One region of the Pseudomonas sp. MYb327 genome, then DNA from elsewhere that is predicted to be linked to it. Evidence: predicted binding sites of a transcription regulator. Region 1 holds the regulator's gene; each other region holds the start of a gene.

Region 1 (7,354 bases):
TGCAGCTCTGGGAAAGCCACAAGAAACTGCTGATGACCAAGCAGGAAGTTCGCGACGAGCATAAGGATGCGGAGGGCCGGCCGGAGGTCAAGCAGCGTATTCGACAGCTGCAACGAGAGATGTCCCAGCGGCGGATGATGGCCGCCATTCCCGAGGCGGACGTGATCATCACCAACCCGACTCACTACGCGGTGGCGCTCAAGTACGACCCGGACAAGAGCGGCGCGCCAATGCTGATCGCCAAGGGCACTGATTTCCTGGCCCTGAAAATTCGTGAAATCGCGGTCGCCAACGAGATTCTGTTGCTGGAGTCACCGGGGTTGGCGCGATCGATTTACTACTCCACGGAGCTGGAGCAGGAGATTCCCGGTGGGTTGTACCTGGCCGTTGCGCAGGTGCTGGCATACGTCTATCAGATTCGCCAATACCGTGCGGGCAAGGGCAAACGTCCTGATCCACTCAAGGATGACTTGCCGATTCCGCCGGATTTGAGGCGGGATTCTTGATCCGCTGAAAATCAAAAGATCGTCCGACGCGGCCCGAGCCTGTTAGGCAGGCGCAATCTCACAAAGCCCTCTGTTTCAACTCTTTGCAAAAGTTGGAAGACTTCTTGCAGTAGCGGCTCTGCGCCTGCAATTGGCGTCAAAAGTTTGCTTTAAAGAAACGGGGAAAACCGGTGGATCGCTCTCAGTTATTCAACACAGCTCGCACAAACGTTGCCGATTTGAGTCGGGGCAATCTGGGCGTGCCGTTGTTGCTGCTGGTCATGCTGGCGATGATGATGTTGCCGGTGCCGCCGTTCCTGTTGGACGTGTTTTTCACCTTCAATATTGCCCTGTCGATTGTTGTGCTGCTGGTCTGCGTGTACGCCTTGCGGCCGCTGGATTTCGCGGTGTTTCCGACCATTCTGCTGGTGGCGACATTGCTGCGGCTGGCGTTGAACGTGGCGTCCACGCGGGTGGTGATGCTCCACGGTCAGGATGGTCATGCCGCTGCCGGTAAGGTGATTCAGGCCTTCGGTGAGGTGGTGATCGGCGGTAACTACGTGGTTGGTATCGTGGTTTTCGCGATTTTGATGATCATCAACTTCGTCGTGGTGACCAAGGGTGCCGGACGGATTTCCGAGGTGAGCGCGCGATTCACCCTCGATGCGATGCCCGGCAAACAAATGGCCATCGACGCCGACTTGAACGCCGGCCTGATCGACCAGAACCAGGCCAAGTTGCGCCGGATGGAAGTGGCACAGGAAGCTGAGTTCTACGGCTCCATGGACGGTGCCAGCAAATTCGTTCGTGGTGACGCCATCGCCGGCCTGTTGATTCTGTTCATCAACCTGATCGGCGGTATGGCGGTGGGTATCTTCCAGCACGGCATGACCTTCGGTGATGCCGGCAAGGTTTACGCGCTGTTGACCATTGGTGACGGTTTGGTGGCGCAATTGCCATCACTGTTGTTGTCCACGGCAGCGGCGATCATGGTGACCCGTGCTTCCGGCTCGGAAGACATGGGCAAGCAAATCAATCGCCAGATGTTCGCCTCGCCAAAAGCGCTGGCAGTGGCGGCGGGACTGATGGCAGTCATGGGCCTGGTGCCCGGCATGCCGCATTTCTCTTTTCTGACCATGGCGGCTCTGGCCGCTGGTGGAGCCTACCTGTTCTGGAAAAAGCAGAATGTGGCCAAGGTTCAAGCGCTGCAAGAGGTCAAGCGTCAGCAGGAACTGTTGCCTTCGCCGGCTCGCGCCCAGGAAACCAAGGAGCTGGGCTGGGATGACGTGACGCCAATCGACATGATTGGCCTGGAAGTGGGTTATCGCCTGATTCCGCTGGTGGACCGTAACCAGGGCGGTCAGTTGCTCGCGCGGATCAAGGGCGTGCGCAAGAAGCTGTCCCAGGACCTCGGCTTCCTGATGCCGACCGTGCACATTCGTGACAACCTCGACCTGGCGCCGAGCGCCTATCGTCTGACCCTGATGGGTGTGATCCTGGCCGAGGCCGAGATTTACCCGGAGCGCGAGCTGGCGATTAACCCGGGGCAGGTCTACGGCACGCTTAACGGCATAACCGCCAAAGATCCGGCTTTCGGCCTGGAGGCGGTCTGGATCGAAATCAGCCAGCGTTCGCAGGCGCAATCCCTTGGCTATACAGTGGTCGATGCCAGTACAGTAGTGGCAACCCACTTGAACCAGATTTTGTACAAGCACTCCAGCGAGCTGATCGGCCACGAAGAAGTGCAGCAACTCATGCAATTGCTGGCCAAAAGCTCGCCAAAACTGGCGGAAGAGCTGGTGCCGGGCGTGGTATCGCTGTCGCAGTTGCTCAAGGTGCTGCAAGCGTTGTTGGCCGAGCAAGTGCCGGTGCGCGACATCCGCAGCATCGCCGAAGCCATCGCGAACAACGCTGCCAAGAGTCAAGATACTGCCGCATTGGTGGCCGCGGTGCGCGTCGGCGTATCCCGCGCAATCGTCCAAAGCATTGTAGGCACTGAGTCGGAGCTGCCAGTTATCACGCTGGAGCCAAGGTTGGAACAAATATTGCTCAATAGTCTGCAGAAGGCAGGACAAGGCTCGGAAGAGGGCGTTCTGCTGGAGCCAAGCATGGCTGAAAAGCTGCAGCGTTCGTTGATCGACGCCGCGCAGCGTCAAGAGATGCAAGGTCAACCGGTGATTCTGCTGGTGGCCGGTCCGGTTCGCGCGATGCTCTCGCGATTTGGCCGACTGGCAGTCCCGGGTTTGCACGTGTTGGCGTACCAGGAAATTCCTGACAACAAGCAAGTGACCATCGTTGCGACAGTAGGGCCCAACGGCTGAGGGTAGTGGTTTATGCAAGTTAAGCGTTTTTTCGCCGCCGATATGCGTCAGGCCATGAAGCTGGTTCGTGATGAGCTGGGCGCCGATGCCGCCATCATTGGCAACCGCCGCATCGCCGGTGGTGTCGAGCTGACGGCTGCCCTGGATTACAAGCTGTCGGCGTTGGCCCCGCGCGTGCCGAACATGGAGCTCGAAGACGAGTTGCGCAAGACTCAGTCGCGGATCGTCACCGCCCAGGCCGAATTGAGCCTGCGAAGTGATGGCGAGAGCGACAATGCGACCAATCGCCAGTTGTTCGCCGGCCTGCCGCTGACCGCCGCCGAACCACTGATCGAACCGACCTACAGCGAGCCTCGTCGTCCTGCGCCAGCCCCGGCGCCTGCCTCCAGCGGTGTTGATCCACGGGCGTTCGACTCCATGCGTTCCGAACTCAACAGCCTGCGCGAGCTGATGGAAGTACAGCTTGGCTCCCTGGCCTGGAATCAACTGCAGGGCAGCCGCCCGGCTCAGGCCAACCTCTGGCGCCGTTTGCAACGCATCGGGCTGTCCGGCCCGTTGTCGCGGGATTTGCTCGCGCTGATTACCGATATTGAAGAACCTCGTCAGGCCTGGCGCATGTTGCTGGCGCATCTGGCGCGAATGATTGCCACGCCGGAAATTGAACCGCTGGAAGAGGGCGGCGTGATTGCCATGGTCGGCCCTGCCGGCATGGGCAAGACCACCACCCTGGCCAAGCTGGCTGCTCGTTACGTGCTCAAATACGGCGCGCAGAACATCGCGCTGGTGAGCATGGACAGCTTCCGCATCGGCGCCCAGGAACAACTCAAGACCCTCGGTCGGATTCTCAACGTATCGGTGACGCACGTCGATCCGGGGCAATCGCTGGTGCAGGCGCTGGATCCACTGCTGCGCAAGCGCGTGGTGCTGATCGACACCGCCGGCCTGCAGGCCAGCGATCCGGCGCTGCGCATGCAGCTCGAAAGCCTGGCCGGTCGTGGCATCAAATCAAAAAATTATCTGGTCCTGGCAACCACCAGCCAGAAACAGGTTCTAACCGCCGCTTATCACAGTTACAAGCGTTGCGGGCTTGCCGGCTGCATTCTGACTAAACTGGATGAAACGGCCAGTCTGGGCGAGGTGTTGAGCCTGGCCATCAGTCATGAATTGCCAGTGGCCTACCTGACCGATGGCCCGCGGATTCCGGATGATTTGCATCTGCCGCGTCGTCATCAGTTGGTTAGCCGCGCCGTCAGCGTGCAAATGCAGGAAGAACCCAGCGAAGAAGCCATGGCTGACATGTTCGCTGACATCTACCACAGTCCGACCAAGCAGGTTGGCTGAGGTAAAAATGAATAGTTTTTGTACCTACATCGATGGTCTGCCATGCATTGTTCCGGTTGAGAACGCGCAGCCAGTAATGTGGCCTCCGTCTATGCAAGACAAGGTAAAGAAATAACATGGGCAGCATGCATCCCGTACAGGTGATCGCGGTGACCGGCGGCAAAGGTGGCGTCGGGAAAACTAACGTGTCAGTGAACTTGTCCCTGGCTTTGGCTGAGCTTGGCCGGCGCGTCATGTTGCTGGACGCCGACCTGGGCCTGGCGAACGTCGACGTTCTGCTGGGACTGACACCCAAACGTACTCTGGCCGACGTGATCGAAGGCCGCTGCGAACTGCGCGACGTGCTGTTGCAAGGACCGGGCGGTATCCGCATCGTTCCGGCGGCTTCCGGCACCCAGAGCATGGTTCACTTGAGCCCGGCGCAACACGCCGGTCTGATCCAGGCTTTCAGCGATATTGGCGACAACCTCGACGTGCTGGTGATCGACACCGCTGCAGGTATTGGTGACTCGGTAGTCAGTTTCGTACGCGCTGCGCAAGAAGTGTTGCTGGTGGTCTGCGACGAGCCGACTTCGATCACTGACGCCTACGCATTGATCAAATTGCTCAACCGCGATTACGGCATGAATCGTTTCCGCGTCCTGGCCAATATGGCCCAGAGCCCGCAGGAAGGCCGTAACCTGTTCGCCAAACTGACCAAGGTCACTGACCGCTTCCTGGACGTCGCCCTGCAATACGTCGGCGCTGTGCCGTACGACGAAAGCGTGCGCAAGGCCGTGCAGAAGCAGCGCGCGGTCTACGAAGCGTTCCCGCGTTCCAAGTGCTCGCTGGCGTTCAAGGCCATCGCCCAAAAGGTCGATACCTGGCCGCTGCCAGCCAACCCGCGCGGGCACCTGGAGTTTTTCGTCGAGCGCCTCGTGCAACAAACGGCAGGACCCGTGCTATGACGGCCAGCGGTTACAACCTCTACAAGAAGTCGGCGCGTGACGCGCAGTACGAGCTGATCGAGCGTTACGCGCCACTGGTCAAACGCATTGCCTACCACTTGCTGGCGCGCCTGCCGGCCAGTGTCCAGGTCGAAGACCTGATTCAGGCCGGGATGATCGGCCTGCTTGAAGTATCAACAAAATACGACGCCAGCAAAGGCGCGAGTTTCGAAACGTACGCGGGCATTCGAATCCGCGGCGCCATGCTCGATGAAGTGCGCAAAGGGGACTGGGCGCCACGTTCGGTCCACCGCAATACCCGGATGGTCAGCGATGCTATTCGCTCGATTGAAGCTAAAACCGGCCGTGACGCTAAAGATCACGAAGTTGCGGCCGAACTCCAATTGAGTCTCGACGATTATTACGGGATTTTGAACGACACCCTCGGCAGCCGATTATTCAGTTTCGACGATCTGTTGCAGGACGGCGAACACGAAGGGCTGCACGAGGATGGCGCGAGTGCTCATCTCGAGCCGTCACGCGACCTGGAAGATGAACGCTTCCAGGCGGCGCTGGCGGACGCGATTGCCAATTTGCCGGAGCGTGAGCGACTGGTGTTGGCGCTGTACTACGACGAAGAGTTGAATCTCAAGGAAATCGGTGAAGTCCTGGGGGTTAGCGAATCTCGGGTCAGCCAGTTACACAGCCAGTGCGCGGCCCGTTTGCGGGGGCGTTTGGGAGAGTGGCGAGCGCGCTGAAGGCAGTGTGGGGGCACTGCGACGTGGCTGGTGGGGTGTTGAACCGCGCCGGTCTCGATCCGTTGTACTCCAGACAGTCATCGAGTGCTTTGCCAGATTGATTGAAATGGCGCGTCCAGGTGCTGGGCGCGTTTTAGTCTGCTTGGAGGTCGAATTGGACAAGAACATGAAAATCCTCATCGTTGATGACTTCTCAACGATGCGGCGGATCATAAAAAACCTGTTGCGTGACCTTGGGTTCACCAACACGGTCGAGGCCGACGATGGCACCACGGCCATTCCGGTGCTCAACAGCGGGAGCATCGACTTTCTGGTGACGGACTGGAACATGCCTGGCATGACCGGTATCGATCTGCTGCGCCACGTGCGTGCCGATGAAAAACTCAAGCACTTGCCAGTGCTGATGGTGACCGCTGAAGCCAAGCGCGAACAGATCATCGAAGCAGCCCAGGCCGGTGTAAACGGCTATGTAGTCAAGCCCTTCACGGCCCAGGCGTTGAAAGAAAAAATCGAGAAGATTTTCGAACGCATCGGTTGAACTGCGCCACGGGGGAGCTATGGGGCATAACGAATCTTCGCAGGGCGATTTTGAATCGACCCTGAAAAAACACGCCGTCGAACTGGTCGCGAGCCTTGAAAAAGGCAGGTTTGGCGATGCTGTGCAATTGATCCATGAGCTCAACCAGACCCGTGACCGCGGCCTGTATCAGGAAGTGGGCAAGCTCACCCGCGAGCTACATAGCGCGATCGTCAATTTCCAGATTGACCCGAACATGCCGCAAGCCGAGGAAGTGTCGCAAATCACCGACGCCACCGAGCGTCTGGGGTATGTGGTCAAGCTGACCGAGGCTGCTGCCAACCGCACCATGGACCTGGTGGAAAACGCCACGCCACTGGTCAACAGCCTGGCTGACGAAGCCCAGGCGTTGAGCACGGATTGGGGACGGTTCATGCGCCGCGAAGTCGGCGCCGAAGAGTTCCGCGAACTGGCTCGGCGAGTCGATGGATTCCTGGCACGCAGCAGCGCAGACAATCGCGCTGTGTCGAGCAACCTCAACGACATTCTGCTCGCCCAGGATTATCAGGACCTCACCGGTCAGGTGATCAAGCGTGTGACCCAACTGGTCACCGAAGTTGAAAGCAACCTGCTCAAGCTCGTGCTCATGGCCAGCCAGGTAGACCGCTTCGCGGGCATCGAACATGACCGTGAAGCGATGCTTGCAGAAAAAGATCCACAAAAACATCTCTCTCAGGGTGAAGGTCCGCAGATTCATGCCGATAAAAGAGAAGACGTTGTGTCCGGTCAGGACGATGTGGACGATTTGCTATCCAGCCTGGGATTTTAGATTTTCAGGTTTTTTAGGTTTTTAGACCTGTTAGGAGCACACCATTAATGAGCTTCGGCGCCGATGAAGAGATCCTTCAGGATTTCCTGGTTGAGGCCGGCGAGATTCTAGAGCAACTGTCCGAGCAACTGGTCGAGCTGGAAAGCCGACCGGATGATGCGGACTTGCTCAATGCAA
Region 2 (7,354 bases), 2.0 Mb from region 1:
CCGACCTGAGCGATGTGCGCGTGTTCAATGCCGCCGGTGAACCGCAGGCTTACGCTTTAGCCCGGGAATCCGCGCAAATCGACGACAACCGCACGCTGACCGACGTCAAATGGTTTCCGCTGTACAACTCGGCGGACGCCACCGAACGCGCACCAAGCGTGCGCGTGCAATCGAACGCCAATGGATCGCTGGTCGAAGTGCAACCCTCCAGCCCACTGGAGGCCGGCGAAGAAGAGTTACGTGGCTGGTTGCTCGACGCCAGCTCGATCAAGGCGCCGTTGCAGCAGTTGATAATCGACTGGACCAGCGAACGTGACGGTTTTCAGCGTTTCAGCATTGAGGCCAGTGACGATTTGCAGCAGTGGCAATCCTGGGGCGAAGGGCAGGTGGCGCGTTTGACCTTTGCCGACGAGCGCGTTGAACAACATGAAGTTGGCTTGCCGGGGCAATCGGCGCGCTATTTGCGATTGCTGTGGAACACGCCGCACACGGCGCCGATCCTCACGTCGGCGCAACTGCAAAGCGCTAATCCTCGCAGCTTGCCGCAGCCGTTGGTCTGGTCGCAAGCGCTGGCCGGCAGCAGCGGGAAGGCCGGTGAATACACCTGGCAATTACCGATGGGGCTGAACGTCGAGCGGGTGCGGGTCGAGTTGAGCCAGCCCAACAGCCTGGCGCCGGTAATCTTGTCCGGTCGCCGCGATAGCAGTTTGCCGTGGCGGCCGCTGAACAGTGGTTTGCTCTATCGCCTGACCCAGAGCGGTCAGGACGTGGTGCAGAACGAATTGCGGTTGTCGGGGCAAACCGTTCAGCAGCTGAAACTGGTCGTGGATGAGCGCGGCGGTGGGCTTGGGGCGCAAGCACCCACGATGGAATTTGCCGTGCGCGCGACGCAGTTGGTGTTTCTGGCGCGGGGCCCGGGGCCTTACACGCTGGCGCTAGGCAGTTCGACGGTGAAGGCGGCGAACCTGCCATTGGCGACGCTGATTCCGGATTACAACGCCGCGAAGCTGGCGACGTTCGGTTGGGCTTCGGTGGATGGCGGGGCAGCGGTAACTCCGGCTGTTTCGTCAGTGCCGGCGGAGGTTGGCACCGACTGGAAGAAATTTGGCTTGTGGGCGGTGTTGCTGGTCAGTGTTTTGTTCCTGGCGGTAATGGCGTTCAGTTTGCTGCGCAAACCACCAACCAACACTTGAGAATGGCTGGCGCTGCGCGCCAGATTGCTGGCAAGCCCGCTCCTACAAGTCTAAATCTACAAGCTGGATTGCCTGCGATAGCGGTCGATCAGTCGATAGAAATGCTGATATGACCGCTACATTTCAGCTCACATCCGGACCGTTTCGATCTACGCTAAACCCCGCGCATGAACTCTCTTCAGCCGATCACGTCTGATAGGAGGAAATACGCCCCGACTCGCGTTAAACTGCGCGGGTTTTTAGCCCCCCATTCTCCGGAGCCTTCCATGTCCCGCGTTACCTTGAGTCGCTATTTGATTGAGCAGACCCGCAGCAACAATACTCCTGCCGATCTGCGCTTCCTGATCGAAGTGGTGGCGCGTGCTTGCAAGGAGATCAACCACGCCGTGTCCAAAGGCGCCCTCGGCGGCGTTCTGGGCAGCATGGGCACTGAAAACGTTCAGGGCGAAGTGCAGAAGAAACTCGACGTGATCTCCAACGAGATCCTGCTCGAAGCCAACGAATGGGGCGGTCACCTGGCCGGCATGGCGTCCGAAGAAATGGACAATGCCTACCAGATCCCGGGGAAATACCCGAAAGGCGCGTACCTGCTGGTATTCGACCCGCTGGACGGTTCGTCGAACATCGACATCAACGCCCCGGTTGGCACCATTTTCTCGGTACTGCGTTGCCCGAACGAATACCTGAGCCAGAACGAACCCCTGAACGAAAAAGCCTTCCTGCAGCCAGGCACCCAGCAAGTGGCCGCCGGTTACGCGATCTATGGTCCCCAAACCATGTTGATCCTGACCTTGGGCGACGGCGTGAAAGGCTTCACCCTGGACCGTGAAATGGGCAGTTTCGTACTGACCCACGAAAACATCACCATTCCTGAATCCACCCAGGAATTCGCCATCAATGCCTCCAACCAGCGTCACTGGGAAGCACCGGTACAACGTTACGTCAGCGAACTGCTGGCAGGCGACGAAGGTCCGCTGAAAAAGAACTACAACATGCGTTGGGTCGCCGCGATGGTGGCGGACGTGCACCGCATCCTGACCCGTGGCGGTCTTTTCATGTACCCACGCGACAGCCGCGAACCTTCCAAACCGGGCAAACTGCGCCTGATGTACGAAGCCAACCCGATGTCGTTCCTGGTGGAACAAGCGGGCGGTGCGTCCACCGATGGTCACCAGCGCATTCTCGACATCCAGCCTGACGGCCTGCACCAGCGCGTGGCGGTGTTCCTTGGTTCGAAAGAAGAAGTTGCACGCGTCACGGCTTACCACAAGGAATAATCCATGACCGAGCCCTGGCAGCCGTTGCTTGAATGGTGGTTCGGTAACTCCGAATCAGCGAAAGAAGTGGCGGCGCAGAAGGGCAAGTTGTGGTTCGGCAAGCGTGACAGCCAGGACCTCGAGGCGCGCGAGCGTTTCGGGGACCAGGTCGAACAGGCACTGGCCGGCGGAATGACCGAGTGGGCGCAATGCCCCGAAGGTTGGCTGGCGTTGGTGCTGTTGCTCGATCAACTCCCGCGAATGATCTTTCGCGACACTCCCAAGACTTATTCCGGTGATACAAGGGCGCAGGCACTGGTCGCCCAAGGCATCGCTGCGGATTTCGATCGGCAGTTGCGGCCCATTCAGCGAGTGTTCATTTTGCTGGTGTTCGAGCATTGCGAAAATCTGGCAGTGCAGGACGAAGGCGTCTCGCGGTACATCGAATTGGTGGCGCAGCAACCCGAGGCTGATCGGGCGTTATTTGCCGATTACCTGGATTTCGCCGAGCGGCATCAGAAAGTGATCGCGCAGTTTGGGCGGTTTCCGCACAGGAATGCGGTGTTGGGCAGGGCATCTACGGCTGAGGAACTCGAGTTTCTTTTGCAGCCTGGCTCAAGGTTCTAATTTTTCGTTGTTGCTGGTGCCGCCTTCGCTGGCAAGCCAGCTCCTACAGTGATCAGCGGTGCGACAAAGATCTCTGTATGAGCTGGCTTGCCAGCGAAGAGGCCGGTGAGAGCGCCTTAGATCCGGAAACTACCCACCAACTGCTTCAACCGCGCCGCCTGCTGCTCAAGATCAGCACACGCGCGCAATGTCGACTGCAAGTTCTCCACGCCTTCCTGGTTCAGCGTGTTGATCTCGGTGATGTCGACGTTGATCGATTCCACCACCGCCGTCTGCTCTTCTGTCGCCGTCGCCACGGACTGGTTCATTCCGTCGATCTCGCCGATGCGCTGGGTCACGCTGCCCAGGCGTTCACCGGCCTGGTTGGCGATGCCGACGCTGCTTTCACTCTGGCGCTGGCTGTCGGTCATGGTGCTCACGGCTTCCCGGGCGCCGACTTGCAGCTCTTCGATCATCTTCTGCACTTGCTGCGCCGAGTCCTGGGTGCGGTGGGCAAGATTGCGTACTTCGTCGGCGACCACGGCAAAACCGCGTCCCGCTTCACCGGCACGCGCCGCTTCGATGGCGGCGTTGAGCGCCAGGAGGTTGGTCTGCTGGGAGATGCTGGTGATCACTTCCAGAATCTGCCCGATGTTGACGGTGTTGCTGTTGAGCGTCTCGATGTTGCCGCACGAATCGCTGATCTTCGCCGAGAGCTGGTGCATCGCCGAAATCGTCTTGTCCACAACCTGCTGACCGTCTTCGGCCAAGGCGCGGGCATCGCTTGAGTGCTGAGAGGCGAGGGCGGCGTTCTGGGCGATTTCCTGGGCGGCGGCGCCGAGCTGGTTGATCGCCGCAGCGACGCTGCTGGTGCGCGAAGCTTGCTGGTCGGAGTTGAACATCGACGAGTTCGAAGCGGCCACTACACGTAACGCCACTTCGTTGACCTGGCCGGTGGCCGAGGACACTTCGATGATCGAGGTGTGAATCCGCTCGACGAAACGGTTGAATGACAGCCCCAGCGCGCCGAATTCGTCGTGGCCGTGAATAGTCAGGCGTTTGGTCAGGTCACCTTCGCCTTCGGCGATGTCGTGCATGGCGCGGCCCATGGTCAGCAATGGCTGCATCAGGAAGCTGATCAGCATGCCCAGCAACGCAATGATGATCACCACCGCAATGACCATGGCGATGACCGCAGAGGTGCGGAATTCGCTGAGCATCGAGAAGGCGGTGTCCTGGTCAAGCACCAGGGCTACGTACCAATCCGCCGACGGCACGCCGTTGACGTGGGTGAAGGAGATGAACTGGCGTTTGTCGTCGAGCTCGACTTCTTTCAGGCCCGGGCTGACTTTGGGTGCGCCGTTAGGGTAGGCGTCGGCCAGGTTCTTGAGCACCAGTTTGCTGTCCGGGTGGATCAGGATCTTGCCGTCGGCGCTGACGATGAAGGCGTGACCGTGGCCGCCGAAGTTCAGCGAGTTGATGATCGCACTGACGCTGGACAGGTCGATGTCTGCCCCGGCGACACCGATCATTTGGCCTTGGCGTTGCACGGGTGTGGCCACTGTGATCACCAGTTTGCCGGACGAGGCGGCGATGTACGGCTCGGTGACGATGGTCTGTTGTGCGCTGTTGGCCGCCTTGTACCAGCCACGGGCGCGCGGGTCGTAATCCGCCGCGCGATTGCCCGCCGGGACGGAGAACATCACGCCATCGGCGCCACCGAAGTAGCTCAACTGGAAATTGCCGGTGTAGGCGGGCAGGTCGATGATTCGCTTCAGGCTGGCGGTGGCATTGCCATCGGCGCTGACCTGTTGGGCCATCGATTGCAGTAACTGCATGCGGCTTTCCAGCCAGGTCTGGATGTTGCTGGTGGTCAGGCTGCCGAGTTCCTGCATCGACGCTTCGGTGCTGGTACGCAACGTCTGACGCTGGCGATAGTCGTTGAACAGGATGAAACAAGCGAATGCAACCGCCACCACGAGGGCGGCAGCCAACAAGATCTTGTGGCTGAACTTCATGTTTCTGGTCATTAAATGAGCTACCGCGGAAAGACTGGACGACAGAGGGTGGCAATCGCCACGGACGTGGGCATTGCGCTGCCATTTATGTCGACTGGGCGGCGCCAAAGATTAGGCGCTTTTAGTGAAAACCGACGAAATGACCGATAGCCGAACAAAGTGGCTGATTTTCCGGCAAAAGGCAGACGGGCGGCCTGACAAATAGCCGGTCGGCCAGGGAACCAGACAGGGGTTTTCTCTTCTAAGGTTCAGCTTGGCAGCCATGCCAATCCCTTCACCCTCGGAGTTACACCATGTCGCTGCGTTCCATCGCCCTGCTTTCGTTCTGCGTTTTGTTGGCTGCGTGCAGCAAGGTCAATCAGGAAAATTACTCGAAGCTTTCGTCCGGTATGGCCAAGACCGAGGTTGAAACCTTGCTCGGCAAACCGACCGACTGTTCGGGCGCGCTCGGCATGTCCAGTTGCACTTGGGGCGACAAGAACAGCTTTATCAGCGTGCAGTATGCCGGTGACAAAGTGCTGATGTTTTCCGGCCAAGGCCTGAAGTAAACCGGGGCTACGCGCCCACGGAGAAGAACAATGAAGCGGTTATTGATAATGCTTTTTGCCGGCCTGGTATTGGCCGGCTGTGCCACTTCTGGCCACGATGCGTTGGCACCCAAGACGGCCAACAGCGTCAATCTCAAGCGCTACCAGGGCACCTGGTACGAGTTGGCGCGAATGCCGATGTACTTCCAGCGCGATTGCGCGCAATCCGAAGCGCACTACACGCTCAAGCCTGACGGTAACGTGTCGGTATTGAACCGCTGCCTGACGGCGCAATGGCAGTGGGAAGAGGTCAAGGGCACGGCTTATCCGCAGGTGCCGGGCAAGTTCGACAAATTGTGGGTCGAGTTCGATACCTGGTTTTCGAGGCTGATTCCGGGCGTGGCGAAGGGCGAGTACTGGGTTCTTTACGTCAGCGATGACTACAAGACGGCTATCGTCGGTGATCCGAGTCGCAAATATTTGTGGCTGTTGTCGCGCACACCGAAGGTCAATGGCGTGGTGCGTGAAGAGTTGCTGAGCAAGGCGCGTCAGCAAGGTTATGACACTACGCGGCTTATCTGGCGGGCGTCGGATACGCAGATGGCCAAGACCTCGAACTGATCATCCATACCCTGTAGGAGCCGGCTTGAACTGGCGATGAAGCCGTCAGATTCAACATCTATGTTGCCTGAAGGACCGCCATCGCTGGCAAGCCAGCTCCTACAAGGGTTTTGTATCAGCCCAGGAGTTCGCGCAAAACCTGGGTGAAGGCACGATTACTTTCTTCCTCCCCGGCATGCCGCCCATCACGCACGACCCACTGGCCGTTCACCAGTACATCCCGCACCTGCCGATCGCCGCCGGCAAACAGCCAACGGTTCAGAATCCCGTCACCGCTCGCCGTCGCCAGGTACGGATCGTTGCCGTCCAGCACCAGCCAATCCGCACGCTTGCCGACCTCCAGTGCACCAATCGGCTGACCCAGCGCTTGCGCGCCACCATCCAATGCGGCATCAAACAGCGTCCGGCCAACCATCGGCTGATCCGCGCCATACAAACGGTTACGCCGCTGATCGCGTAGTCGCTGGCCGTATTCCAGCCAGCGCAATTCTTCCACCACGCTGAGTGACACATGGCTGTCGGACCCGATGCCCATGCGCCCACCTTGTGCGAGGAAATCCACCGCCGGGAAAATCCCGTCGCCGAGGTTGGCTTCGGTGGTCAGGCACAGCCCGGCGATGGCGCGACTTTTGGCCATCAGCGTGACTTCTTCCGGGTTGGCGTGGGTCGCGTGGACCAGGCACCAGCGCTGGTCGACTTCGGCGTTTTCGTACAGCCATTGCAGTGGACGGCGGCCGCTCCAGTTCAGGCAGTCGTCGACTTCTTTCTGCTGCTCGGCGATATGAATGTGCACCGGGCATTGCTTGTCGCTGGCGGCCAGGACTTCGCTGATCTGCTGCGGCGTGACCGCGCGCAACGAGTGGAAACACAAACCGAGGGACTGCGCCGGTTGCTGCGCGAGGATCGGTTGCAAGCGCGATTGCAGCTTGAGGTAGTTTTCGGTGCTGTTGATGAAGCGCCGCTGACCTTCGTTCGGGGCCTGGCCACCGAATCCGGAGTGGCTGTAGAGCACCGGCAGCAAGGTCAAACCAATACCGGCAGAACTGGCGGCCTGGCTGATGCGCAGCGCCAGTTCGGCCGGATCGGTGTACGGCTGGCCGTTACTGTCGTGATGCACGTAGTGAAATTCCGCC
Region 3 (7,354 bases), 2.5 Mb from region 1:
GCAAGACGGATCCGGGACCTGCGTTCGACTGGGTACGCTATCGCGCGGCTCTGGAACAAGCCGCTTTGGGAAAAGAGGATCAACAATGAGTTTTCTGGTGTTGCTGTTGGCGGTGTGGATCGAGAAATTCTCGGCCCTGCGCCACCAGGTTCAACGTGATGGCGGTTGGGTGCGTGAGTTGCACAAACTTGAATCCAGCCCGCGACTGACGAAACGTCCGTGGCTGGTGCTGGTCGTGCTGGTGTTGTTGCCGGTTGCACTGCTGGGGTTGCTGTTGGTGGTCCTGGAGCCGGTGGCTTACGGTTTATTGGCGTTGCCGGTGCACCTGCTGGTGGTGATTTACAGCCTCGGGCGCGGCGACCTGCTGGGCGGTCTCGGGCCTTTTCGCGATGCCTGGCGACGGGAAGACCTGCAAGCTGCGGCCCATGTCGCCAAACGTGACCTCGACATCTGCGCCGACAGTGGCGAGCAACTGCTGGAAAGGGTCGAAGGGCATCTGTTATGGGAGGCATACCAGAGCTTTTTTGCGGTGATTTTCTGGTACTTCCTGTTGGGACCGGTCGCGGCGTTGGCCTATCGACTGCTGGCCCTGGCCGAAGAACACTCGCAAAACCCGACTGTGGTCGAGCGCGCCGGACAATTACGGCATGCGTTCGATTGGCTACCGGTGCGTTTGCTGGCGGCCAGTTTTGCTCTGGTGGGCAATTTTGTCGCGGTCAGCCGGGTGATGTTGCACGAATTGTTGAACTGGAACATCAGCGCGGCTCAATTGATCGAGAAGGCCGGACTGGTGGCCGGTGAAATTCCGGCCCCGGTCGTCGGGCCTGAGGGCATCAACAATCTTGACCGGATCTGGGAGTTGCTGCTGCGGGCGGCAGTGCTCTGGTATGCGGGTTTCGCGTTGTGGACCGTGATGCCATAAACACGAAAGTCTGAAGTGCAATGCTTTGTGGCGAGGGAGCTTGCTCCCGTCGGGCGGCGAAGCCGCCCATCTTGTTAACCTTAAGTTACAAAACATCCTGCCGATTTAAGCTATACAGGGGCAGCGCCCAATAGTGGCTATCTGCTGTCGGTCTGCGCCTGCCAATAAAAATAAGAAATCCAAGGGAGACTTCCAGTGAAGAGCTTGCTCTATCCCGCCGTCGCACTGATGAATCGCCTGAGCTTCGGCATGAAGTTCAGCCTGATCAGCGTGTTGTTCCTGGTGCCGATGCTGGTGACCAACTTCTATCTGGTGCGTGATTCCTATCGCGAATTCCAGGGCACCCGGGTTGAACTCCAAAGCCTGGACCTGTTGGGCAGCAGCCTGACGTTACGACGCGACCTGGAAACCCTGAACAACCTCGTGCAAATCAACGTCACCCTCGGTCAATCCGGCAAGGCCGGGAATGTCGAGTCGCAGATCAATACCTTGGGGCAAAGTGTGCTCAGTCGCATGCAAGGGTTGACGGCGATGAGTTCAGACCCGGAACAGATCGCGGTTTTTGATGCCAAGCGCGATGAAATGATCGCCGCCTTCAAGGCCCAGCAAACCGAAAGCTCCCTGCAAAGCAAAAGCGGAATGATCGGCAAGTTGCTTGGCAGCGCGCAGGTGTTCAGTCAAATCATCGCCAGTCAGGCCGGCCTCAGCCGCGATACCCAAAGCGACATGCGCCAGTTGAGCGAACTCATCACCAATGTCACCCCGCCGGTCACTCAGTTGCTGGGCGAAGGACGAGCGATGGGTTCTTTTTCGCTGGGGCAGGGCTTTCTCAATTCATCATCGAGCACGCGTTTCGATGAGTTGTTGGCGCAGATTGAAAAGCTGCAGGGCGAATACGGGGTGAAACTGCAGGATGCGTTGGGCTCCAGTTCTGCCGCGCGGGAAACCCTCGCCGCCAAGGCTGATAGCAGCCGCGCTTCGTTGAAGAAGGCCAGTGAACTGTTCGAAGAACAAGTAGTGATGGCCGATACCCTCGATAGGCCGTGGCAGGGCTTTTACGATCAGGTCACGGGCCTGATGGACCAGACCTACCAACTCAACGAAGCCACCCTGAAGTTTCTCGGCACTCAGTTGCAGCAGCGTCTGGAGCAGAACCGCACGCACATGGTCTTGCAGGCCGTGGCGCTGTCGGTGGTATTTGTGTTGATCTTTTATCTCTACGGCGGCTTCTACGCCTCGACCCGCACCACCCTCAAACGTCTTGGCGGTGTGATGGACAAAGTGGCGGCCGGCGACATGACCGTGACCTTCAGTGCTAACAGCCGCGATGAGTTGGGCGAGTTGGGCGAAGTGTTCAACGGCACCGTGAAGAAAATCCATGACCTGATCGAGCGCGTGGGACATACCGTCAGCGAGGTCGAGCGCCAGGCCGGGCAAGTGGAGCACGTTTCTGCGCAAAGCAACCAGGCAGTGGCCGGACAACGCACGCAGATTGAGCAGGTCGCCACGGCGATGAACCAGATGTCGGCCACCTCCCTGGAAGTGGCGCGCAGTGCCGCCGCGGCGGTCAGCAGCGCCCACAGTGTCAACGACGAGACCGTCAGCGGTCGCGGGCTGGTGCAATCCCAGCAGGGCAGCATCGCGGCACTGGCCAACGAGATCGATCAATCAGTGCTGGTCATCAATCAACTGGCTAGCGACAGCCAATCCATCAGCCGCGTGCTGGAAGTGATCAAGAGCATCGCCGAACAAACCAACCTGTTGGCACTCAACGCCGCGATCGAAGCGGCTCGCGCCGGTGAGCAAGGACGTGGTTTTGCGGTGGTGGCGGACGAGGTCCGGACGCTGGCCAAACGCACTCAGCAATCAACCGAAGAAATCGAGCAGATGATCGCCAAGCTCCACGGCGGTGTCGGCGCGGCGGTGAAGGCGATGGGTGTCAGCCATGAAATGGCAAATGGCACGGTTGGGCAGTCGGAAAAAGTCCAGTTGGCGTTGGAGAACATCCTCGGCGCCGTGGGCATGATCGTCGATCAGAACCAACAGATCGCCGCCGCCGTGGAGCAGCAAACCGCCGTGGCCCACGACATCGATCAGAACATCGTCGAGATCAACCGCGCGGGTGAGCGCACCGCCGAAGGTGCGCACCAGACCGAGGACGCCAGCCGCGCGTTGTCGGCTCAGGTGGTGGAACTCAAACAGCTGATCAGCGCGTTCCGCGTTTAAACAAACACGCGGTGATCCTGTAGGAGCGAGCCTGCTCGCGATGGTCGTCAGCGATGGCGCGGGTAACCTGACACCCCCCGCGTCGTTCTCTGGATCATCGCGAGCAGGCTCGCTCCTACAGTTTTTTTGGGTTGTCTGTTACCAGTTGAACAGCTGACAGGCATTGGCGGTGCTGGCGGCGGCCAGTTGCTCGGGGCTGATCGCCATGATTTCAGCCAGTGCCGCGCAGATTGCCGGCAGGTGGGCAGGGCTGTTGCGTTGGCCGGGGAACATGGCGGGCGCCATGTCCGGTGCGTCGGTTTCCAGCACTACCGATTCCAGCGGCAGCTCGGCGAGGACGCGGTGCATGCGCAACGCTTGTGGCCAGGTCGCCGCGCCGCCAAGGCCGAGTTTGAATCCGAGCTTGATGTACTCGCGGGCTTCTTCCCTGCTGCCAGCGAACGCGTGGATGATGCCGGCACGTTTCAACTTGAAGCGTTTGAGCGTGGCAATCACCGCCGCATGACTGCGCCGTACATGGATCAACGCCGGTAAGTTGAAATTTGCCGCCAGTTGCAGTTGGGCGTCGAACAACGCTTGTTGGCGGTCGCGATCGAGAGTTTCGATAAAGTAATCCAGACCAATCTCGCCCACCGCGCACAACTGTCGGTGACCGGCCCAGCGGCTCAACCAATCAGCGAGTTCGGTTAAATCTTCCGGGCGGTGATCGTCCAGGTACACCGGGTGCAAACCGAAGGCTGCATGCAGGTCGGGATCGCTTTGCACCAGGTCCCAGACACGCTGCCAGTTGCCTTGATAAACCCCCAACACCACCATTCGCCGCACCCCGAGGGCACGGCTTTCGGCCATCAGTGCCTGACGATCGTCGTCAAAGTCGGGAAAGTCGAGGTGAGTGTGGGTGTCGATCAACTCCACGGTTCAGTCCTGGCGAATACGCTGCTTGAAAGTACGGGCGATGGCCTGCACGCCGGGTTGATAATCGGATTGCTCGATGGCAGCCAGTGCCAGGGCCAGGGCTTTATCGGCAATCAGCTGGTGTTGTTGAGCCATGGCGTTGACCGGCAGTGGCAGGAAGTCGAGCAGTTGGGTGTCTCCGAAAGTGCCGAGGCGCAGCGGTCGGGATTTCAGCGGGTAGTCGTGCAAGGCATCGAACACGCCCTGTAGCAACACGTAGGAAGTGGTCACCAGTGCATCCGGCAAATGCCCCAGGCGCTGTAGCATTTCTTCCATCAGCTGCTTGCCGCACTCGCGGCTGAACGCCTCACCGTGCTCGACCAGCACTTCGCCGTTGAAACCGGCCAGGGCCTCTTTGAACCCGGCGGCCCGTTCCTGGCTGATGCTCAGCTCGGGGCGGGCGCCAATCAGGGCGATCTGCTTGGGCAATGGGTCGAGCAGGCTGCGCGTCAGTTGCAGACTGGCTTCGCGATCGTCGCTGATGACCGAGCAGAAATGCTCGGGCGCCATGACCCGGTCGATGGCGATGATCGGAATGCCCTTGGCCTGCAATTGGAGATAACTGTCGTCGCCGGGCGGAAGGCAACTGGCGACAATCAGCGCATCACAGCGCCGGGCGCGGAACAGTTGCAGCAATTGCCGTTCGCTGTCCGGTGCATCGTCGGAGCTGGCGATCAGCAACTGATAGCCGCGAGCGCGCGCGCCTTGTTCCAGCAGTTTGGCGATTCGCGCGTAACTGGGGTTTTCCAGATCCGGCAGAATGAACCCCAGCGTGCGGGTGTGCCGACTGCGCAGTCCGGCCGCCTGAGGGTTAGGCGTAAAGCCATGAAGATCGACCACCGCACGCACACGCTCGACGGTGGCGCTGCTGATGCGTTGCTGTTCGGCCTTGCCATTGATGACGTAGCTGGCGGTGGTAACGGACACACCGGCCAACTGGGCTATATCACTGAGTTTCAACCCGCAATTCCTTGTTTTCTCGAGCTTGCCTCGACATTTTTGCCAATCCTACCCGATTCGGGCAGTCGACCATGGTCACAACGCATCCGACAAGTTGGACTTCAAGGATGGGACATTATCGAGTAACGTGCCAATCCATCTAGATTAAACGTTTCAGCAAGCGTATTTTCTACGTTAAACGCGCCTTTGGCCGGTTCTGCCGCGAAACCGACAAAGACTGTGACAACACAAGCGCCTAAGCTGAATCATCCAAAACAATACCTGGTGCCAACCGGTGCCAAAAAGGAGAAAGCATGCTCGAGCTCACCATAGAGCAGATATCCATGGGCCAGTCGGCTGTGGATAAATCCGCAGCGTTGCAATTACTGGCTCGGCATCTGGTCACTGACGGCCTGGTAGCCGACGGTTACCTCGCCGGGTTGCAGGCGCGCGAAGCCCAGGGCTCGACCTTTCTCGGTCAAGGTATTGCGATTCCCCACGGTACACCGGAAACCCGCGATCAGGTGTTTTCCACCGGTGTACGTTTGATGCAATTTCCCGATGGTGTGGATTGGGGTGATGGGCAAATCGTCTATCTGGCGATCGGCATTGCTGCCAAATCCGATGAACACCTGCGTCTCCTGCAACTGTTGACCCGTGCCCTCGGTGAAACCGATCTGGGCCAGGCCCTGCGCCGCGCCAGTAGCGCCGATGCCTTGCTGAAACTGCTGCAAGGCGCGCCGCAAGAACTGGCGCTGGACGCGCAGATGATTGGCTTGGGTGTGGCTGCCGAAGATTTCGAAGAACTGGTCTGGCGCGGCGCGCGCCTGTTGCGCCAGGCCGACTGCGTCAGCAACGGTTTTTCTGCGGTGTTGCAGCAAGTCGAAGCGTTGCCATTGGGCGATGGCCTGTGGTGGCTGCACAGCGAACAAACCGTCAAGCGTCCCGGCCTGGCGTTCGTTACGCCGGACAAACCGCTGCGCTATCTCGGTCAGCCGCTGAGCGGCCTGTTCTGTCTGGCCAGCCTCGGCGAGGCCCATCAAGCATTGCTCGAACGCCTGTGTGCGCTGCTGATTGAAGGGCGCGGCCATGAATTGGGTCGCGCCACCAGCTGCCGCGCGGTGCTTGAAGTGCTCGGCGGTGAGTTGCCGGCGGACTGGCCGAGCGCGCGGATTGCCCTGGCCAACGCCCACGGTTTGCATGCGCGGCCGGCGAAAATCCTCGCGCAATTGGCAAAAAGTTTTGAAGGCGAAATTCGCGTCCGCATCGTTGATGGCCAGGACAGTGCGGTGTCGGTGAAGAGCTTGAGCAAATTGCTCAGCCTCGGCGCCCGTCGCGGTCAGGTGCTGGAAATCATCGCCGAGCCCAGCATTGCCGCCGATGCGTTGCCTGCGTTATTGGCCGCCATTGAAGAAGGCCTCGGCGAAGAAGTCGAGCCGTTGCCTGCGGTGAGCCAGCAGCGCGAAGAGATTGCCGAGGTCGCCGCCGTGCTGCTCGCGCCAGCGTCAGGTAGCCTGGTTCAGGCCATTGCCGCTGCACCGGGGATCGCCATCGGCCCGGCGCACATTCAAGTGCTGCAAACCATCGAATACCCGCTGCGCGGTGAATCCGCCGCCGTCGAGCGTGAGCGACTGAAACAGGCGCTGGCGGATGTGCGGCGCGACATTGGCGGTTTGATCGAACGCAGCAAAGCCAAGGCGATTCGCGAGATTTTCGTCACTCACCAGGAAATGCTCGACGACCCGGAATTGACCGATGAAGTCGACACCCGCCTCAAGCAAGGCGAGAGCGCGGAAGCGGCGTGGATGTCGGTGATCGAAGCCGCGGCCCGGCAACAGGAATCCTTGCAGGATGCGTTACTCGCCGAGCGTGCTGCTGACTTGCGCGACATCGGCCGTCGGGTGCTGGCGCAACTCAGCGGCGTCGAAACCCCGAGTGAGCCTGAGCAGCCGTACATTCTGGTGATGGACGAGGTCGGCCCGTCCGACGTGGCGCGGCTTGATCCGACCCGTGTCGCCGGGATCCTCACCGCCCGTGGCGGCGCTACCGCGCACAGTGCGATTGTTGCGCGGGCGTTGGGGATTCCAGCGCTGGTCGGTGCCGGTCCGGCAGTGTTGCTGTTGGCGCCGGGTACGCCGCTGTTGATCGATGGTCAGCGCGGTCGTCTGCACGTGGACGCCGACGCGGCGACTTTGCAGCGCGCCGCGCAAGAGCGTGACACCCGCGAACAACGTTTGAAGGCGGCCGCAGAACAACGTCATCAACCGGCGCTGACCACTGACGGTCATGCCGTCGAAGTGTTCGCCAACATCG
Region 4 (7,354 bases), 830 kb from region 1:
CACCGCCGTCATGCCGATGAAGTGGTAGGACACGCCGGTATCGAAGTCCCGTCGCACCAGCCACAGCATGAACAACGCGAACACCGTGCCGAACAGCAAATGCTGACGACGACTGTCGGTGAACAACTCGACCCACGGCGCGCGCCAGATCGCCCAGAGCACCACCGGCCCATAAACCAGCCAGCCGACCGTCAGGCTCTGCGGTGACAGCAGTTCAGCGCCGATCATGTGGGTAACCCCTTGTGCTCCACCGCAGACTCCTTAATTGCTACAGACCGTTGTCAAGCAGTCTACTACGGCAACGAAGTGGCTCCTTCCGAAGCAAAGCTTTCTGCTTGTCGCATTTGAACGCTAAGCTTGGGCCTATGGATGACTCAGATTATTTACGCCTGCTGACCATCGCGGCCGAGCAAGCCAACGCGTTTCTGTCCAATGCCCGCAAATGGGAGCGTGAGCGTTGGGTCTGCCAGCGCCTGCTGCAAGGCTTGAACATCCCTTATCGCGCCGACGAATTCGCCCCGGCCGGCGAACCGCCCGACGTATTGTTCCGCGATGCCAGTTTCGAGGTGTTCTTCGTCCTCGACGAGGGCCGACGCCTCAACGACGAGTGGCGCGACGAGCTGCAACGCCGACGCAGCGCGTTCTCCCTGAGCCAACTGGTGCGACGCGAGGCCAAGCCCCGACGCATTCCGGCCAACGAATTCTTGCTGCGACTGGCGCCGACTTTGCGCAAAAAAGCGCATAACTACAAAGAACGTGGCATGGATCTGGGCGAGCTGGACATCATCGCCTTCGCCAGCCTCAAGCGTGAAGTGCTAGACCTCAATAGCCATTTTCCGCCGCCAACCGAATATCTGCGCCAGGGCTGGCGTTCGCTGTCGCTGGTCGGCCCGACTTTCGCCCGCGTGCTGTTCGCCCATCCGGATGCCCCGGATTTCCTGCGCAGCAACCTGGGACGCAGCATCGTGTTCGACGTCGGGATTAGCCTGTGAGCCCATTGCAGGAACTGATTGCGCAAGTCCCGCAAACCGGCCGCGTACGCTGGATCGGCGTGCGCCCGGAACGCCACGCACCAATGATCGAACTTGAAGCCGTGGAAGCGCGGCTGGAGGCCGGTTTGACCGGAGATCGCGCCCGACCAGGCGTCCGAAATGCACGGCAGGTGACGCTGATTCAGTGGGAACATCTGGCAGTCATCAGTTCGCTGATGAGCCGTCCGGACGATCAACCGGTAAAGCCTGAAGATCTGCGGCGCAATCTCGTTATCAGTGGGATCAACCTGTTCAGCCTCAAGGGCCGGCGCTTCCGGATCGGCCAGGCGATTTTCGAAACCACGGGCTGGTGCCAGCCTTGTGCTCGCCTGCAAGACAACCTCGGCCCCGGGACCTTTCAGGCCGTGCGCGGACATGGCGGAATCACCGCCCGGGTGTTACAAAGTGGCATTATTCGCCTGGGCGATACGGTGAGCGTCGAGCCAATTCCGGACAGCGGCTATGCTCCGTTCAACGTTCGTTAAATCAGCCTGTAGCTTCTCCACATTCAGCAACGTCTACCTGACGAGGCCTTTATGACCAGCCGCCTGAACCCAGACGACCAGAAGCATGTCGAAGAGTACCTGCAGTTATCCCAGCACCGAGTCGAGCGCCGGCCTTTCCGGCCGTGGATGCTCCTGGTGCTGGTATTGGCAGTGACCATTGGTCTGGGCCTGTTGAGCCGACTTATCAGTTACCTGACGCTATGAGCTGCTTGGCGCTCGCTCGGTTGACTGCACCGATTTCCTTTAGCCTTGCGAGTTATCCCCATGTCCCATCGTATTGTTATTGTCGGCGGCGGCGCCGGCGGTCTGGAGTTGGCTACCCGTCTGGGTAAGACTCTGGGCAAGCGCGGCACGGCCAGTGTGATGCTGGTCGACGCGAACCTGACCCACATCTGGAAACCCCTGTTGCACGAAGTGGCCGCCGGTTCCCTGAACTCTTCCGAAGACGAACTCAACTATGTTGCCCAGGCGAAATGGAACCACTTCGAGTTCCAGCTCGGGCGCATGAGCGGGCTCGATCGCACGCAGAAAAAAATCCAGCTCGCGGCCACTTATGACGAAGCCGGCCTGGAATTGGTGCCGGCGCGGGAAGTGGCTTACGACTCGCTGGTGATTTCCGTTGGCAGTACCACCAACGATTTCGGCACCCAGGGCGCAGCGCAGCACTGCCTGTTCCTCGACACGCGCAAACAGGCCGAACGCTTCCACCAGCAGTTGCTCAACCACTACCTGCGCGCCCACGCCGGGCAGACCGACAAGGTCGAGCAAATCAGCGTGGCCATCGTCGGTGCCGGCGCCACCGGGGTTGAACTGGCTGCCGAACTGCACAACGCCGCCCATGAACTGGCGGCTTACGGACTGGACCGTATCAAACCGGAAAACATGCACATCACCCTGATCGAAGCCGGGCCACGGGTACTGCCAGCCCTGCCGGAGCGAATCGGCGGACCTGTGCATAAAACCCTGGAGAAACTCGGGGTCAACGTCATGACCAATGCAGCGGTCAGCGAAGTCACAGCGGACAGTTTGATCACCGTGGATGGAAAAGTGATCAACGCCAGCCTGAAGGTCTGGGCCGCCGGGATTCGCGCGCCGGGTTTCCTCAAGGACATCGACGGCCTGGAAACCAACCGCATCAACCAGCTGCAAGTATTGCCGACCCTGCAAACCACCCGCGACGAGAACATCTTCGCCTTCGGTGACTGCGCCGCCTGCCCGCAACCGGGCACCGACCGCAACGTGCCGCCACGCGCCCAGGCGGCGCATCAACAGGCGTCGTTGCTGGCTAAATCGCTGAAGCTGCGGATCGAAGGCAAGGCGTTGCCGGAGTACAAGTACACCGACTATGGCTCGCTGATCTCACTGTCGCGTTTTTCCGCTGTGGGTAACTTGATGGGCAACCTCACCGGCAGTGTGATGCTTGAGGGTTGGCTGGCACGGATGTTTTACGTGTCGCTTTACCGCATGCACCAGATGGCGCTGTACGGGCCGTTCCGCACGGCGATGCTGATGCTGGGCAGCAAGATCGGCCGCGGGACTGAGCCACGGCTGAAACTGCACTGATATAAAAACCTGTGGGAGCTGGCCTGCCAGCTCCCACATTTTTTTTCTGAAGCAATTACACCCGAAAACGCCGCACCATCCCCTGCAGGGCATTCGCCAACTGCGACAATTCATGGCTCGACGCGCTGGTCTGATCTGCTCCGGCAGCCGAACGCACTGACAGATCACGAATATTCACCAGGTTGCGATCGACCTCACGCGCCACTTGCGCCTGTTCTTCAGCCGCGCTGGCGATCACCAGGTTGCGCTCATGAATTTCATGGACCGACGCGGTGATGGTTTGCAGCGCCTCACCTGCCCGCTCGGCCAGGACCAGCGTGCTGGCAGCACGGGAGGCACTGGCGTTCATGGCATCCACGGCCAGGCTCGAGCCATTGCGCATGCCTTGCACCATTTGCTCGATTTCCTGGGTCGATTGCTGGGTCCGATAGGCCAGCGCACGCACTTCATCGGCCACCACCGCGAATCCACGACCGCTCTCCCCCGCACGAGCCGCCTCAATCGCCGCATTGAGCGCCAGCAAGTTGGTTTGCTCGGCAATGGCACGAATCACATCCAGCACCTTGCCAATATCCTGGGACTGATCGGCCAGGGACTGCACCAATTCGCCCGTGCTCTGCACATCATTGGCCAGCGAGCTAATGGCGCTGGCAGTTTCGCTGACCCGCTCCTGCCCCAGATGCGCCGATTCACTGGACTGACGGGTTGCGTCAGAAGTGGACACCGCGTTGCATGCGACCTCTTCTACAGCCGTCGTCATTTCATTGACCGCCGTCGCGGCCTGCTCAATCTCTTTGTTCTGTTGCTGCAGGCCTTGGGTACTGTCGAGGGTGACCGCGTTCAACTCATCGGCTGCCGTGGCCAATTGCGTGGCCGAACCACTGATGCCTTGCAGGGTTTCTCGCAGGTTTTGCTGCATAGTCGCCAAGGCCTTGAGCAAACGGCTGACTTCGTCATTGCCATGGGTTTCGATCGGGCGAGTCAGATCACCTTGCGCCACATGCTCTGCGGCGCTCACGGCTTCGCTCAGAGGTCTGACGATGCTGCGGGTCAGCAACATGGCCAGGCCGACGGTCGCCAACGCGGCAAGCGCGATAAACAGGCTGACGATCGTCCGCGATGTTTCGTAGTGAGCTGCGGATTTCTGACTTTCCGTGGCGACCTGCTTGGCGAACAGGTCGGCCAAATCGTTGAGCTGTTTGCCCGATCCATCGACCACGGTCTTCATGTCGACCAGCAGCAGTTTGGTCAATTCGTCTCGGTGACCTTGCTCGGCCAAGGTGAACGACTGGGCGATACCGGAGCGATAGGCGGCGAAGGTGGTTTTGAATTGGTCGTACAAGGCCTGACCTTCGGCGGTGTCCACAAGCTTGTCGTAAGAGGCAATCTTCTCGCTCAGCTCTTTATCGCGGGTGTCCATCTGGCTACGGTAAACCGGGATGTTTTTCGGATCCTGATCCAGAGCCATCCGCAAGGAAATGGTGCGGATGCGCAACATCAACTCGCGGATCTCGTCACCGCCGCGAATGCTTGGCAGCCATTGCTTCTCCACCGCCACCTCGCTCTCGCGGATACTCGACATTTGCCCCAGGGCAAAAATCCCGAGCAACGCGACGAGCACTGCGATCAAGGCAAACCCCAGTGCGGCACGGGGGGCAATATTCAACTGGCGAAGAAACATAACGAGTGCCTTTGTTTTTGTTGGCTTGACTGGAGGGCTATGCCCCGACAGCTCGTTATCGGCAGGTTGTACGATGACTTGAAATGAAGAGCTTTTTTTAAGGCAAAAAAAATCCCCGTATCTTTCGATACGGGGATTTTTAATATGGTCGGGGTAAGGGGATTCGAACTCCTGACATCCTGCTCCCAAAGCAGGCGCGCTACCGGACTGCGCTATACCCCGGTAAAAAAAAGGCGACCTTTACAAGTCGCCTTCTTCGATCAGCGCTTTTGGCCTCTGATCTTAAGATTCGATTCCAGCGTTAACTGGTTTCAAAAATGGTGGGTCGTGTGGGATTCGAACCTACGACCAATTGGTTAAAAGCCAACTGCTCTACCAACTGAGCTAACGACCCAAAAATGGTCGGGGTAAGGGGATTCGAACTCCTGACATCCTGCTCCCAAAGCAGGCGCGCTACCGGACTGCGCTATACCCCGGTTTGAAATTGGCTCCGTGACCAGGACTCGAACCTGGGACCCAATGATTAACAGTCATTTGCTCTACCGACTGAGCTATCACGGAACTACATATTTCAATTTACAACTTTGAAGCTTTACAGCGTTCTCTTCGACTCGTTCGCATCGCTGCGTTCGTGTGTCTGAGGCGCGCTATTCTACAATCTTCAGAACCTCTGTCAACCCCCTAAATTGCTTTCAAGTTAATGATTTGCAACTTATTTTGGATTCCTGCTTGGGGAGCGGAAACCCTGGCGGGTGACTGACTGCGGGGCGCACTTTACAAGCCTTTTCCTTTGAGTTCAACAGCCTAACGAAAAAAAGGCCTCGCAATGCGAGGCCTCTTTGATTTTCCTGCCGTCGTGGATCAGACGAAGACGATTTCGTCGTTCTCCACTACCCCTTTGGCGGTATCACCGGGCATGAAACGTCCCGACAAAATCAGCTGTGCCAGCGGGTTTTCGATCCAGCGCTGGATCGCACGTTTCAGCGGACGTGCGCCGTACACCGGGTCATAACCTACTGCGATCAGCTTATCCATGGCCTCAGGGCTGAGTTCCAGCGTCAGCTCGCGCTCGGTCAAGCGACTGCGCAGACGACCCAACTGGATCTCGGTAATGCCAGCGATCTGATCCCGCGCCAATGGCTCGAAGATCACCACTTCGTCGACCCGGTTGATGAACTCCGGCCGGAAGTGCGAGGAAATCGCGTCCATTACCGCTGCACGTTGCGCTTCACGATCACCCACCAGCTCCTGGATTTGCACCGAGCCCAGGTTGGAAGTCATGACGATCACGGTGTTCTTGAAATCCACCGTGCGGCCATGGCTGTCGGTCAGACGGCCATCTTCCAGCACTTGCAGCAAGATGTTGAACACATCCGGGTGCGCCTTCTCGACCTCGTCCAGCAAGATCACCGAGTAAGGTTTGCGACGCACCGCCTCGGTCAGGTAACCGCCCTCTTCATAACCTACGTATCCCGGTGGCGCGCCAATCAAGCGAGCCACGGAATGTTTCTCCATGAACTCGGACATGTCGATGCGCACCATTGCCTCTTCAGTATCGAAGAGGAATTCGGCCAACGCTTTGCACAACTCGGTTTTACCGACACCGGTCGGGCCGAGGAACATGAACGAGCCGCTCGGCCGATTCGGGTCGGACAACCCGGCACGGGAGCGCCGCACCGCGTTGGAAACCGCGACCACTGCCTCGTCCTGGCCAATTACACGCTGGTGCAACAGGCTTTCCATCTTCATCAGTTTGTCGCGCTCGCCTTCGAGCATTTTCGACACAGGAATACCGGTCCACTTCGACACGACTTCCGCGATTTCTTCCTCAGTCACTTTGCTGCGCAGCAACTGGTTTTCGCTCTTGCCATGCTGGTCGACCATTTGCAGGCTGCGCTCCAGATCCGGGATCACCCCGTACTGCAACTCGGCCATGCGGTTCAGGTCGCCTTTACGGCGTGCGGTTTCCAGTTCCTGACGGGACTGTTCGATCTTCTGCTGAATCTGAGCGGAGCCTTGTACCTCGGCTTTTTCCGAGTTCCAGATTTCTTCCAGATCCGAGTATTCACGTTCAAGACGAACGATTTCTTCCTGGAGTTTTTCCAGGCGTTTGATCGCTGCTTCGTCGCTCTCTTTCTTCAGCGCCTGGGATTCCACCTTCAACTGAATCAGGCGACGTTCCAGACGATCCAGCACTTCGGGCTTGGAGTCGATCTCCATGCGGATGCGGCTGGCAGCTTCGTCGATCAGGTCGATGGCCTTGTCGGGCAACTGACGGTCAGTGATGTAGCGATGGCTGAGTTTGGCCGCCGCGATGATCGCGCCGTCAGTGATCGCCACCTTGTGGTGAACCTCGTAACGCTCTTTCAGGCCACGCAGGATGGCGATGGTGTCTTCTTCACTCGGCTCGTCCACCAACACTTTCTGGAAGCGTCGCTCAAGGGCGGCGTCCTTCTCTATGTATTGGCGGTATTCGTTGAGCGTGGTCGCGCCGACGCAATGCAGCTCACCGCGAGCCAATGCCGGCTTGAGCATGTTGCCCGCGTCCATCGAGCCTTCGCCCTTACCGGCGC

Evidence for each region. The regulator FliA, encoded in region 1, starts transcription of late flagellar genes. The targets are predictions, from matches to a motif close to CTAAAGTTTNNNNNNNNNNNGCCGNTAA.
Region 2: ABVN21_RS21820 (methyl-accepting chemotaxis protein) is a predicted target of FliA. The motif match lies at 5,161-5,188, and genes of this name have one in related genera.
Region 3: ABVN21_RS19790 (methyl-accepting chemotaxis protein) is a predicted target of FliA. The motif match lies at 1,002-1,029, and genes of this name have one in related genera.
Region 4: ABVN21_RS27340 (methyl-accepting chemotaxis protein) is a predicted target of FliA. The motif match lies at 4,837-4,864, and genes of this name have one in related genera.

The regions. Positions count from the first base shown of each region.
Region 1 covers NZ_CP159258.1:713,262-720,615, forward strand. Annotated here, with positions in the region: gene flhB (flagellar biosynthesis protein FlhB) at 1-506, shown strand, start outside; gene flhA (flagellar biosynthesis protein FlhA) at 677-2,806, shown strand; gene flhF (flagellar biosynthesis protein FlhF) at 2,819-4,147, shown strand; gene fleN (flagellar synthesis regulator FleN) at 4,264-5,094, shown strand; gene fliA (RNA polymerase sigma factor FliA) at 5,091-5,831, shown strand; gene ABVN21_RS03225 (chemotaxis response regulator CheY) at 5,998-6,369, shown strand; gene ABVN21_RS03230 (protein phosphatase CheZ) at 6,389-7,177, shown strand; gene ABVN21_RS03235 (chemotaxis protein CheA) at 7,225-7,354, shown strand, end outside.
Region 2 covers NZ_CP159258.1:4,850,733-4,858,086, reverse strand. Annotated here, with positions in the region: gene ABVN21_RS21835 (DUF3999 domain-containing protein) at 1-1,193, shown strand, start outside; gene ABVN21_RS21830 (class 1 fructose-bisphosphatase) at 1,460-2,470, shown strand; gene ABVN21_RS21825 (DUF924 family protein) at 2,474-3,076, shown strand; gene ABVN21_RS21820 (methyl-accepting chemotaxis protein) at 3,193-5,085, opposite strand; gene ABVN21_RS21815 (hypothetical protein) at 5,367-5,621, shown strand; gene ABVN21_RS21810 (lipocalin family protein) at 5,652-6,221, shown strand; gene ABVN21_RS21805 (formimidoylglutamate deiminase) at 6,337-7,354, opposite strand, start outside.
Region 3 covers NZ_CP159258.1:4,376,954-4,384,307, reverse strand. Annotated here, with positions in the region: gene ampD (1,6-anhydro-N-acetylmuramyl-L-alanine amidase AmpD) at 1-89, shown strand, start outside; gene ampE (regulatory signaling modulator protein AmpE) at 86-922, shown strand; gene ABVN21_RS19790 (methyl-accepting chemotaxis protein) at 1,118-3,148, shown strand; gene ABVN21_RS19785 (TatD family hydrolase) at 3,287-4,063, opposite strand; gene cra (catabolite repressor/activator) at 4,067-5,062, opposite strand; gene ptsP (phosphoenolpyruvate--protein phosphotransferase) at 5,356-7,354, shown strand, end outside.
Region 4 covers NZ_CP159258.1:6,030,483-6,037,836, reverse strand. Annotated here, with positions in the region: gene ABVN21_RS27365 (energy-coupling factor ABC transporter permease) at 1-228, opposite strand, end outside; gene ABVN21_RS27360 (DUF1780 domain-containing protein) at 366-992, shown strand; gene ABVN21_RS27355 (MOSC domain-containing protein) at 989-1,516, shown strand; gene ABVN21_RS27350 (DUF3094 family protein) at 1,568-1,741, shown strand; gene ABVN21_RS27345 (NAD(P)/FAD-dependent oxidoreductase) at 1,802-3,100, shown strand; gene ABVN21_RS27340 (methyl-accepting chemotaxis protein) at 3,156-4,781, opposite strand; tRNA gene ABVN21_RS27335 (tRNA-Pro) at 4,927-5,003, opposite strand; tRNA gene ABVN21_RS27330 (tRNA-Lys) at 5,100-5,175, opposite strand; tRNA gene ABVN21_RS27325 (tRNA-Pro) at 5,181-5,257, opposite strand; tRNA gene ABVN21_RS27320 (tRNA-Asn) at 5,267-5,342, opposite strand; gene clpB (ATP-dependent chaperone ClpB) at 5,643-7,354, opposite strand, start outside.